One region of the Enterobacter chuandaensis genome, then DNA from elsewhere that is predicted to be linked to it. Evidence: predicted binding sites of a transcription regulator. Region 1 holds the regulator's gene; the other holds the start of a gene.

Region 1 (5,896 bases):
TAAAGAACGCACCCAGGCGGCGGAAGATCGGACCGGCTGGCCAGAAGTTCAGGTTAATACCGGCGGCAATGTGCGGCGGTACCAGCCCCTGATGATAGAGCACGTAGGAGAGAAGCAGGTAGTCCATGTGGCTGCGGTGGCAGGGGACATAGACAATCTCATGGCCATCGTGCGCCAGCTGCCGCACACGTTCGGCGTTATGTACGTTGATGCCCTGATAAAGGCGGTTCCAGGTAAAGCCGAGAATACGATCGGAAAGACGAATCATCTCGTAAGAGAAGTTCGCTGCGATCTCTTCCATCAGCGCAATGGCGTTCTGCTGGGCTTTCTCATGGGAAATTTTCTTGCTGCGCGCTTCGTCTTCAACGGCGCGGGCGATTGCTTTGGAGGCCAGCAGCTTGTTGAACAGATCCTGACGCGCAGGGAGACGTGGCCCTACGGCCGCCAGGCGCTGACGGGCGAAGTGCATACGCGCCACGCGCGCCAGTTTTTGCGCGATGATCTTATCGGTGCCGTGCTCGTCCGCCATTCGGCGAAGGGAGACGGAAGGGGAGAAGCGCACAAAGCTGTCGCGTCCCAGCCAGGAGACCGCGAAGAACTTCTGGATGCCGTTAAGCATGCGCAGCGGCGGGTTCTCTTCGCCTTTTTCGCGGCCCGGACGGCGGCCAAACATCACCGATACCGGCACCATCTGCACATCCAGGTCAGGATTGCTGCGGTGCAGGTCGAGATAGTCGTGGAACAGCTTGATGGACTCTTCTTTCGGTGTGTAATAGGTAAACACGCGCGGCCCGCCATGAATGAACACGTAGCGCGGCAGCAAAGTGCCGTCAACTTCCAGCGGTTCAAGCGGGTCGGGTAAATCATGCGCCAGACACTGGGCGCGAAGTGTCAGCAGGTCTGCCTTCGAGTTATAAGGCAAAACATACATAATAGGGCGCGACGTATCGAGCCCCAGTTCCAGCGCGGGTTCTGCTGGGATAGACTTGCTTTTTACCAGTATGCTTAATGGTAAATTAAGTAATTTGTAGTAAATTCGTGGCCAGCCGGACATAAACGATGTAAAGCCTCTGGTTAATAATGCAATTGCGGCGCAAGGATAACAGAAAGCGCGCAAAATTTCTGTTGTTACCCGTCATACTTCAGGCGGCAGCGCAACGCGCTACGCCTTCTGTTACTGACGCTCTTTTTTAAAAAAGGTTCTTTTAATGGCCAATAATACCACTGGGTTAACGCGTATCATCAAAGCTGCCGGTTATTCATGGAAAGGTTTCCGTGCCGCCTGGGTTAATGAAGCCGCTTTTCGCCAGGAAGGTGTCGCCGCTATCGTCGCGGTTATCATCGCCTGTTTCCTTGATGTAGATGCCATTACCCGCGTGCTTCTCATCGGTTCCGTACTTCTGGTGATGATAGTGGAAATTCTCAATAGCGCTATTGAGGCCGTGGTCGACCGGATCGGCTCTGATTTCCACGAGCTTTCTGGCCGCGCGAAAGATATGGGCTCCGCCGCTGTCCTGCTGGCGATTATCACAGCAGCCATTACCTGGGTCACGCTGCTTTGGTCACATTTCCGATGAGCCTCGAGGAATAATTAAGTCCCTGGTTTTTTGTGCAGTTTTTGGTTCCAAAATCGCCTTTGACTGTATATACTCACAGCATAACTGTATATACACCCAGGGGGCGGAATGAAAGCATTAACGACCAGGCAGCAAGAGGTGTTTGATCTCATTCGGGATCATATCGGCCAGACGGGTATGCCACCCACGCGCGCGGAAATCGCGCAGCGTCTGGGTTTCCGTTCTCCGAATGCTGCCGAGGAACACCTGAAAGCGCTGGCGCGTAAGGGTGTGATTGAGATTGTGTCAGGCGCGTCGCGTGGTATCCGCCTGCTGGTGGAAGAAGAGACGGGCATTCCGCTGATAGGCCGCGTTGCTGCAGGTGAACCGCTGCTGGCACAACAGCATATTGAAGGTCACTACCAGGTCGATCCTGGCATGTTCAAACCGAGCGCTGATTTCCTGCTGCGCGTCAGCGGGATGTCCATGAAAGACATCGGTATCCTGGACGGCGATCTGCTGGCCGTTCACAAAACGCAGGATGTACGTAACGGCCAGGTGGTGGTCGCGCGTATTGATGACGAAGTGACCGTTAAGCGTTTGAAAAAACAGGGTAACACCGTTCAGCTGCTGCCCGAAAACAGCGAATTCACTCCGATTGTGGTCGATCTCCGCGAACAGAGCTTCTCTATTGAAGGTTTGGCTGTTGGCGTGATTCGTAACGGCGAATGGCTGTAATCACTTCCTGACAGGCTACGCTTCCGCTGTAGCCTGCTTCATTTACCCTTGCCGGTATCTCTCATGTCACTGCTGACGGCATCTGATAAGGCATTGTGGCGTCTTGCCCTGCCGATGATTTTTTCCAATATCACCGTGCCCTTGCTGGGTCTGGTCGACACGGCCGTTATTGGCCATCTCGATTCCCCTGTTTATCTTGGCGGCGTGGCGATTGGCGCAACCGCAACCAGCTTCCTGTTTATGCTGCTGCTCTTTTTGCGGATGAGCACTACCGGGCTCACGGCACAGGCGTATGGTGCAAAAGACCCGTTACGTCTGGCGCGCGCGCTGGTGCAGCCGCTGATCCTGGCGCTTGGCGCGGGGGCGCTCATTGTTTTACTGCGCACGCCCCTGATAGACCTTGCGCTCCATGTTGTTGGCGGCAGCGAGGCGGTACTGGAGCAGGCGCGTCGCTTCCTGGAAATCCGCTGGCTCAGCGCGCCTGCCTCGCTGGCGAATCTCGTTCTGCTGGGGTGGCTACTGGGCGTGCAGTACGCCCGTGCGCCCGTAATTTTACTGGTCGTGGGAAACCTGCTTAACATCGCGCTCGATCTCTGGCTGGTGATAGGCCTGCATATGGACGTGCGCGGGGCGGCACTGGCGACGGCAATTGCCGAATACGGAACCTTATTCATTGGGCTGTGGATGGTCTGGCGCGTACTGGTCCTGCGCGGGATATCCCTCGTAATGCTGAAAACCGCATGGCGCGGCAATATCCGTAAACTGCTGGCGCTCAACCGTGACATCATGCTGCGCTCGCTTCTGCTACAGCTCTGTTTTGGCGCGTTGACGGTTTTTGGTGCCCGCCTTGGGCCTGAGATTGTCGCGGTGAATGCGGTCCTGATGACATTGCTGACGTTTACCGCCTACGCGCTGGACGGTTTCGCCTACGCCGTTGAGGCGCATTCAGGGCAGGCGTACGGTGCGCGTGAAAGTGGCCAGCTTCGTGAAGTATGGCGCGCGGCATGCCGTCAGTCGGGCCTGGTCGCGCTGGCATTCGCACTGATTTACGCCTGCTTTGGGCGCGACATTATTGCATTACTCACTTCGATCCCGTCTTTACGCGAACTTGCGGATCACTACATCGTCTGGCAGGTGATCTTGCCGGTGGTAGGTGTCTGGTGTTATCTGCTGGACGGCATGTTTATCGGTGCGACGCGCGGGGCGGAAATGCGTAATAGTATGGCGGTCGCGGCGGCGGGGTTTGGTCTGACGCTGCTGACGCTTCCCTGGCTGGGTAATCACGGTTTGTGGCTGGCGCTTGCGGTATTCCTCTCCCTGCGCGGCCTGTCGCTTGCTTTTATCTGGCATCGTCACTGGCAAAATAATACCTGGCTTCCTTCCCGTCACGATATATCGTGACGGTTAAAGATTCCGAATATGAAATCAACTGCCGAATCCTTAACTACAATAATTATCACGTCCAGCAGAAAAGAACGTAACGGACGTTACGACCCGACGCTTAACTAAGAGGACACGATGATGAATAAAGACGAAATCGGCGGCAACTGGAAGCAGTTCAAAGGTAAAGCGAAAGAACAGTGGGGTAAGCTGACTGATGACGATATGACCGTCATTGAAGGTAAACGCGATCAGCTTGTCGGTAAAATTCAGGAACGTTACGGCTACGCGAAAGATCAGGCAGAAAATGAAGTCAAAGACTGGGAAACCCGTAACGACTACCGCTGGTAACGCTGAATAACCCACACAGGCGGCTCTAAGCCGCCTTTTCTTTTGCCCTTAACGCGGCTTTTTCTTCACCAGGATTGAGTGATCGTGCTGACACGCATCCTGATGCCGACAGGCTTCCACCTCAACGCATTCAGAACACAACCCGTGTGCTTCAATCACGTTATGACGCAGGGCAAAACCCATTTTTGCCGCCAGCGTATGCATAATATCCTCTACGCCCTCCGCTCCCTCTTCTTTCACCACGCCGCAACGATCGCAGATAAACATGGCCGATGTATGCGTTGGCTGATCGAAAAGATGGCAGAGGACATAGCTGTTTGTGGATTCGACCTTATGCACAAACCCTTGTTCCAGCAGGAAATCCAGCGCGCGATACACCGTCGGCGGTTTAGCCTGCGGCTCGCTTTCGCGGAGCAGGTCGAGGAGGTCATATGCGCTGATGGCACCCTGCTGCAGGCTCATCAGACGCAGGACTTCAAGGCGCTGCGGGGTCAGGCGCACATTGCGTTGCGCGCACAGCTTTTCGGCCTGCGCTAACAGCTCTTTTGTGGACTTATCCATATAGCACCTCGGATGTTCTGGGACGTAAAACCCTCACTTTACCATGTTCTGGTAAAAACACCGATATCCGCCAGGCTGTGCTATACCTGACGCATCGCAAACCGGGAATACAACCATGAAAAAACCAGACTGTATCAAGCACTGGCGCGACGTAGAAGGGCCCGATGACGCCACCTACCCCGACAGTAACGAGCTTTTTTCCATCGGATCGCCGCTGGCGCGCAGCCTCGGCCTCAGGCGCATTGGCATTCACCATGAGCGTTTACCGCCGGGGCGTCGGACATCCTATCCCCATGCGGAAAGTGACGAAGAAGAGTTTATCTATGTACTTGAAGGTTATCCCGAAGCCTGGATTAATGGCTATTTGTGGAAACTAGAACCAGGAGACAGCGTGGGCTTTCCCGCCGGAACCGGCGTCTGCCATACCTTTATCAACAACACGGAAGAAGAGGTGCGGTTGCTGGTTGTGGGGGAAGCCAACAAGAAGCACAACCGCATCTACTATCCGCTCAACCCGGTCTATGCCGCCACGCGGGAAGACCGCTGGGTGGACCATCCACCGCAGTTTTTCGGGCCGCATAATGGAAAACCTGGGAAAAAATAATTTCCTCTTCTATAAATATTGAGGGCCGTCACAAATTACAACAGGCCGTAAGGAAGTTTTACTTAGGGAATGAATTAGCGGGTCTTTTTATCTTTATTCACAGCAATAGTTCGCGCCTGTTTGGGGGATAACAGACAGGGGTTATTTCATAACAGACTATAAGACGAGCATACTGTGAAAAAACATTTTAAATTTTCGGTGGTTAGCATCGCTGTCTCCTTGTTTATGGCAAATCAGGCGGGAGCAGCCAATACCTGGACAGAATCACGAAGCGACGCCATGGGCGGCACCGGCGTTGCTTCGGGCAATTATGGTAGCGGGGCGTTAATTAACCCAGCGCTGCTGGCAAAGGCAAAACCGGACGATGACGTGACGGTCATTTTACCGTCCGTTGGGGTGCAGGTAACGGATGAGGACAATCTTCAGGATGAGATTGATACCATCAACGACAAAATCAATCACTATAAGGATGTGGTTGATAACCTTACGCCAATTCAGGTCATCACTAATCCTTTAGGCTCAATCAACCAGTTCCAGGGCGCGGCCAAAGATCTGGCCGATGAGCTGGACTATCTTAAGGGCAAAACCGCTCGCGCGACGGCAGGAGCAGGCCTCGCCGTGAGTATCCCTAACGATGTGCTTTCCGTGGCCTTTATGGCGAAAGGCTATGCCCATGGCCGGGTAAGTTCGTCTATCGACCAGCAGG
Region 2 (5,896 bases), 1.3 Mb from region 1:
TCAGTAACTCGCCCTGACGAAAACGCGCCAACCCGGCAGGGGAGAGGGGTAGCAGCTTGCTGAAGGTATAAATGCGCAGGTGCTGCAGGACGCGGAACGTCGCGTCGTGGCTGACCAGCCGCTCGAAATAGCGTCCGGCAGTACGGGTAATGGCGGTACCCCGCACGCCAGCTGCGGGAAGCATATAGTTGAAGCTGTATAACCCGGCGAATCCCGCGACGGCAGAGGCTGACAGGAACCAGCCGGAAAGCGTGAGCAGGCCGATGCTGGCGAGCAGCGTCACAATTGCCAGCACAATGCCCAGGGTCAGCATCCATTTATGGCGTTTATAGAGCGCAAGATAAGGCAGCAGAGCACGCATCAGATATCCTCCTGACGGTTAGCCAGCAGAGCGGCGAACGGCCCCTGCGCGGCAACAAGAGAGGCGTAATTGCCTTGCTCAACGATACGGCCGTTTTCCATGACCCAGATCTCATCCCAGTCGGCAATGCCTTCCAGCTGATGGGTGACCATCAGGGTGGTTTGCTGCCGCGAGGCGGCGTTCAGCGCCTCCATCACGCGCCGCTCGCTGTGGGCATCCAGACTGGCTGCGGGCTCATCCAGCAGCAGCAACTGGCTCGGGTTAAGCAGCGCGCGGGCAACGGCCACGCGCTGGGCCTGGCCGACCGACAGACCGGCAGACTGATCGCCGACGACGGTATCCACTCCTTGCGGGAGCAGCGGCAGAAATTCACTGACCCACGCGCGGTCGAGAACCGATTGCAGTTCATCTTCACGCGCGTTCGGGCGCGCCAGAAGGACGTTTTCGCGCAGCGTAGAGGCCGGAAGCTGCGGGTTTTGTCCGACCCAACTGAGCTGCTTACGCCAGGCGTCGGGATCGAGATTACGCAGTTCAGCTTTGTTTACCCGCAGCGAGCCGGTGTAAGCCATAAAACCGGCTAAGGCGTTCAGCAGAGAACTTTTCCCGGAGCCGCTGGTGCCGACCAGCACCACGCGTTGTCCGGCAGATAAGGTAAAGTTCAGCGGACCCGCGAGCACTTTGCCTTCGGGTGACAGAATGGAAAAGTCCTGCGCTTCAATAGTCACGGGATCGTTGGCGTTCAGCGTCACGTCACCCCGTTCCGGATGCGCCAGCGGCGTTTCCAGGAACGTTTTCAGGCTATCTGCCGCGCCAACCGCCTGCGCTTTGGCATGATAAAAGGTCCCCAGATCGCGTAGCGGCTGGAAAAATTCCGGGGCCAGGATCAGCGCCAGGAAACCGGCAGAAAGGGTTACTGCCGTGCCGTAATGGCCGAAATCCAGCGCGCCAAGATAGGAGAAGCCGAAGTAGACCGCCACGAGGGCAATCGACAGCGAGGTAAAGAATTCCAGCACGCCGGAAGAGAGAAACGCAAGGCGTAACACTTCCATCGTGCGCTGGCGGAAGTCCTGCGACGCCCGGCGAATGTTCTCGGTTTCCGCTTCGCCGCGGCCAAAGATGCGCAGCGTCTCCATGCCGCGAAGGCGGTCGAGGAAATGGCCGCTTAAGCGCCCCAGTGCCAGAAAGTTACGGCGGTTAGCATCTGCTGCCCCCATCCCAACCAGCGCCATAAACAGCGGGATCAGCGGGGCCGTGCCCATCAGGATCAGCGCAGCCATCCAGTTAACCGGGAAGATGGCAATGACAATCAGCAGCGGAACGAAGACGGCAAGGGCCATTTGCGGCAGATAGCGCGCGTAGTAGTCGTGCATATCGTCAATCTGTTCAAGGATCAGCGTCGCCCAGCTTCCGGCCGGTTTGCCCTGGATCCACGCAGGCCCGGCTTCCTGAAGGCGATCGAGTACCTGACGGCGGATCTCGTAGCGGATATGTTGTCCGGCGTGGAAACCGACACGTTCACGCAGCCACACCACCCAGGCGCGCAGGACAAAAATCAGGATCAGGACAATGAAGGGCAGCAGGAGCGCTTCGCGGGGAATGTTCTCCATGATCATATGATTGAGAATGCGGGCCAGCAGCCATGCCTGGGCAACAATCAACAGACCGCTAACGAATCCCAGGACACGGGAGATCGTAAGCCAGCGGCGGGAAATAACGCTTTGCTGTTTCAGCCAGCGTGTTAGCTCTTGTTGACGGGTTTTTTCCATTGCGTACTTTGCAGGTGACGTTATTAGAGTTGGGCAGCGCAATGTTACAACGGAGAGACAATAAAGGCGACTTATCGCCGCCTTTATTTACGTTTGTTACTGACTTGTAAAGATTATTTACCTTGTTCAGCCAGTCCATCAAGGTAGCGTTCTGCATCCAGCGCGGCCATACAACCGGTGCCTGCAGAGGTGATCGCCTGACGGTAAATGTGGTCCATCACGTCGCCAGCCGCGAACACGCCCGGTATGCTGGTTTGAGTCGCGTTACCGTGGATGCCGGACTGCACTTTGATATAGCCGTTCTCAAGCTCCAGCTGGCCTTCGAAAATCGCGGTGTTAGGGCTGTGGCCGATAGCCACAAACAGGCCTGCCACTTCCAGCGTTTCGACGTTATCGGTGTTCTGGGTATCGCGGATACGCAGACCCGCAACGCCCATCTGATCGCCGGTGACTTCTTCCAGCGTGCGGTTGGTGTGCAGCACGATGTTGCCGCTCGCCACTTTATCCATCAGGCGCTTAATCAGGATCTTCTCGGCGCGGAAGGTGTCGCGACGGTGGATCAGATGCACTTCAGAGGCAATGTTCGCCAGGTAAAGCGCTTCTTCCACCGCGGTGTTGCCGCCGCCGATAACCGCGACTTTCTGGTTACGATAGAAGAAACCGTCGCAGGTGGCGCAGGCAGAGACGCCGCGGCCTTTAAACGCTTCTTCGGATGGCAGGCCCAGGTAGCGGGCTGAGGCGCCAGTGGCAATGATCAGCGCGTCACAGGTGTATTCGCCGCTGTCGCCCGTCAGGCGGAACGGACGGTTCTGCAGATCGACCTTGTTAATGTGGTCGAAGAGAATTTCGGTCTCGAATTTGGTGGCATGCTCGTGCATGCGTTCCATCAGCAGCGGCCCGGTCAGGTCGTTCGGGTCACCCGGCCAGTTTTCCACTTCCGTGGTGGTGGTCAACTGACCGCCTTTTTCCATACCGGTGATCAGCACCGGCTGCAGGTTAGCGCGTGCAGCATAGACCGCCGCGGTATATCCCGCAGGTCCGGAACCAAGGATTAGCAACTTACTGTGTTTGGTCGTGCCCATGAGATCCCCATTGTTGTTGGCAGGCAATGGGCTGGATTGTAGGGAATTTGTTGCCGTAAAAAAAGAGCACAGGGATTTTGCTTTCGATATATGCAATAGCTGCGCCCGATGGATCTGGCAAGGTTACATCACGCCTGCTACTGAAAACCGCTCGTTTATAAGGCAGCAAAATGAGGATTAATACCCCTCCGAAATGAATATCCGGCATCTTGTACTAAAAAACGATGTTTTGCTTTGACAATCCCCTGCGCATTTGCGAAAACATTCAAGGAAGAAAAAAAACCGCGTTAACCGTATGCCGCATAGGCATGCACGTAAATGCCATTTTTACCGTGTCAGTGAAATCTACGCATGGCGTGGACAGACGCCATACGTGATGTCGGTGACAGCCTTCGGGCAGCGGTCTTCTTACCAACAGAACCCGAATCCGCATCGCGTCTAATACATAACCAGGCGATGTGATGACTAACGGGTACAGGCTCTGAACAGTGATGTGCACAGGGTCCAGGCAGGAGTAGGGAAGGAATACAGAGAGACAATAATAATGGTAGATAGCAAGAAGCGCCCTGGCAAAGATCTCGACCGTATCGATCGTAACATTCTTAATGAATTGCAAAAGGATGGGCGTATTTCCAACGTCGAGCTTTCAAAACGTGTGGGACTTTCCCCGACGCCGTGCCTTGAGCGTGTGCGCCGACTGGAAAGACAGGGTTTTATTCAGGGCTATACGGCTCTGCTGAACCCGCATTATCTGGATGCCTCACTTCTGGTATTTGTTGAGATTACTCTGAATCGTGGTGCGCCGGATGTGTTTGAGCAATTTAACGCCGCTGTACAAAAACTTGAAGAAATTCAAGAGTGTCATCTGGTGTCCGGTGATTTCGACTACCTGTTGAAAACCCGTGTGCCTGATATGTCCGCCTACCGTAAGCTGCTGGGGGAAACCCTGCTGCGTCTGCCAGGCGTGAACGACACCCGTACCTATGTGGTGATGGAAGAGGTCAAACAGAGCAATCGTCTGGTTATTAAGACGCGCTAACACGGAACAGGTGCAAAATCAGCGTAGTTTGATTACACTCCTGTTAATCCATACAGCAACAGTGCCGGGGAGCCCCGGCGCTGTTGTCCGTTTTAGCAAACAGGCAGGATATGCCTGATACCTGGAGAGCCTTTCTTGAGCCAGGAATACACTGAAGACAAAGAAGTCACACTATCGAAGCTAAGCAGCGGACGTCGTCTCCTCGAGGCTTTGCTGATCGTTATTGCCCTTTTTGCCGTGTGGCTGATGGCAGCCTTACTCAGTTTCAACCCCTCCGATCCCAGCTGGTCGCAAACCGCGTGGCATGAGCCTATTCATAATTTAGGCGGCGTACCCGGAGCCTGGCTTGCGGACACGCTCTTTTTCATTTTCGGTGTGATGGCCTACACCATTCCCGTCATTATCATTGGCGGATGCTGGTTTGCATGGCGTCATCGCCAGAACGATGATTACATCGACTATTTTGCCGTCTCCCTGCGCCTGATTGGCGCGCTGGCACTGATCCTCACCTCCTGCGGGCTGGCGGCGATTAACGCCGATGATATCTGGTACTTCGCCTCCGGTGGGGTGATTGGCAGCCTGCTGAGCTCTGCGCTACAGCCGATGCTTCACAGCAGCGGCGGCACGCTGGCGCTGCTCTGCATCTGGGCAGCCGGGCTGACGCTGTTTACCGGCTGGTCGTGGGTGAGCATTGCCGAGAAGATCGGCAGCTTTATTCTTACCCTCCTTACCTTCGCGAGCAACCGTACCCGCCGCGACGACACGTGGGTCGATGAAGAAGAATATGAAGATGAATACGAAGAGGAGGACGATGCCCCGGTGCAGCGTCGTGAATCTCGTCGTGCCCGTATTCTGCGCGGTGCCCTGGCGCGTCGCCAGCGCGTCGCTGAAAAATTTGCCAACCCGCTAGGACGTAAAACCGATGCGGCGCTCTTCTCCGGTAAACGTATGGATGAAGACGAGCAGGTTGAATACCGTGCGGCGGGTGCCACCGTCGATCCTGACGATGTGCTTTTCTCCGGCAACCGTGCGATGCCGGGAGAGTTCGATGAATACGATCCGCTGCTTAACGGTCATACCGTTACCGCTCCGGTTGCCGCAGCCGCAGCAGCAACGACCGCGGCGCAGGCGTATGCCGCGCCTGTCGACGCCGTGACGCCATCCGAGGCGGTTTCGCCGCCGGAATCCGTTATTCAGCAGCCTCAGGTTGCGTGGCAGACCGCACCGGGTGTGCACACGCCGGAACCGGTAATTGCACCTGAACCTGAAAGCTATATTCCTGTGCAGCAGGCGCAGTGGCAGCAGCCTTATCAGCCGCCTCAGGCTGAGTATGAACCGCAGCAGTATGAGGAGCCGCCGGTGGCCCAGCCGTATCAGGAATATGTGCCTGAACCGGTCGAGCCTGCTCAGCCTTATGTTGAGCCACAGCCTGAACCTGAGGTGGTGGAAGAGGCGAAACCGTCTCGTCCGCCAATGTACTATTTTGAAGAAGTTGAAGAACGCCGTGCTCGTGAACGTGAACAGCTGGCGGCATGGTACCAGCCTGTGCCTGAACCGGTGCAGGAACCCGCAATAAAAGCCCCGTCGGTTTCGGTTCCGCCGGTCGACCCGACGCCTGCTGTTGCCCCCGTAGCGGAAAGCGTGAAGC

What was found. Region 1 encodes LexA, which represses DNA repair genes until DNA is damaged. Its sites were predicted from a motif close to TNCTGTATGTACATACAGNA; they were not measured.
Region 2: MX657_RS07845 (DNA translocase FtsK 4TM domain-containing protein) is a predicted target of LexA. The motif match lies at 4,287-4,306, and genes of this name have one in related genera.

Annotation. Positions count from the first base shown of each region.
Region 1 covers NZ_CP097173.1:325,691-331,586, forward strand. The annotation lists gene plsB (glycerol-3-phosphate 1-O-acyltransferase PlsB) at 1-1,054, opposite strand, end outside; gene MX657_RS01525 (diacylglycerol kinase) at 1,209-1,577, shown strand; gene lexA (transcriptional repressor LexA) at 1,686-2,294, shown strand; gene dinF (MATE family efflux transporter DinF) at 2,358-3,695, shown strand; gene MX657_RS01540 (CsbD family protein) at 3,816-4,025, shown strand; gene zur (zinc uptake transcriptional repressor Zur) at 4,074-4,586, opposite strand; gene MX657_RS01550 (cupin domain-containing protein) at 4,702-5,190, shown strand; gene traF (conjugal transfer protein TraF) at 5,416-5,896, shown strand, end outside.
Region 2 covers NZ_CP097173.1:1,623,953-1,629,848, forward strand. The annotation lists gene cydC (heme ABC transporter ATP-binding protein/permease CydC) at 1-361, opposite strand, end outside; gene cydD (heme ABC transporter permease/ATP-binding protein CydD) at 361-2,127, opposite strand; gene trxB (thioredoxin-disulfide reductase) at 2,241-3,209, opposite strand; gene lrp (leucine-responsive transcriptional regulator Lrp) at 3,754-4,248, shown strand; gene MX657_RS07845 (DNA translocase FtsK 4TM domain-containing protein) at 4,384-5,896, shown strand, end outside.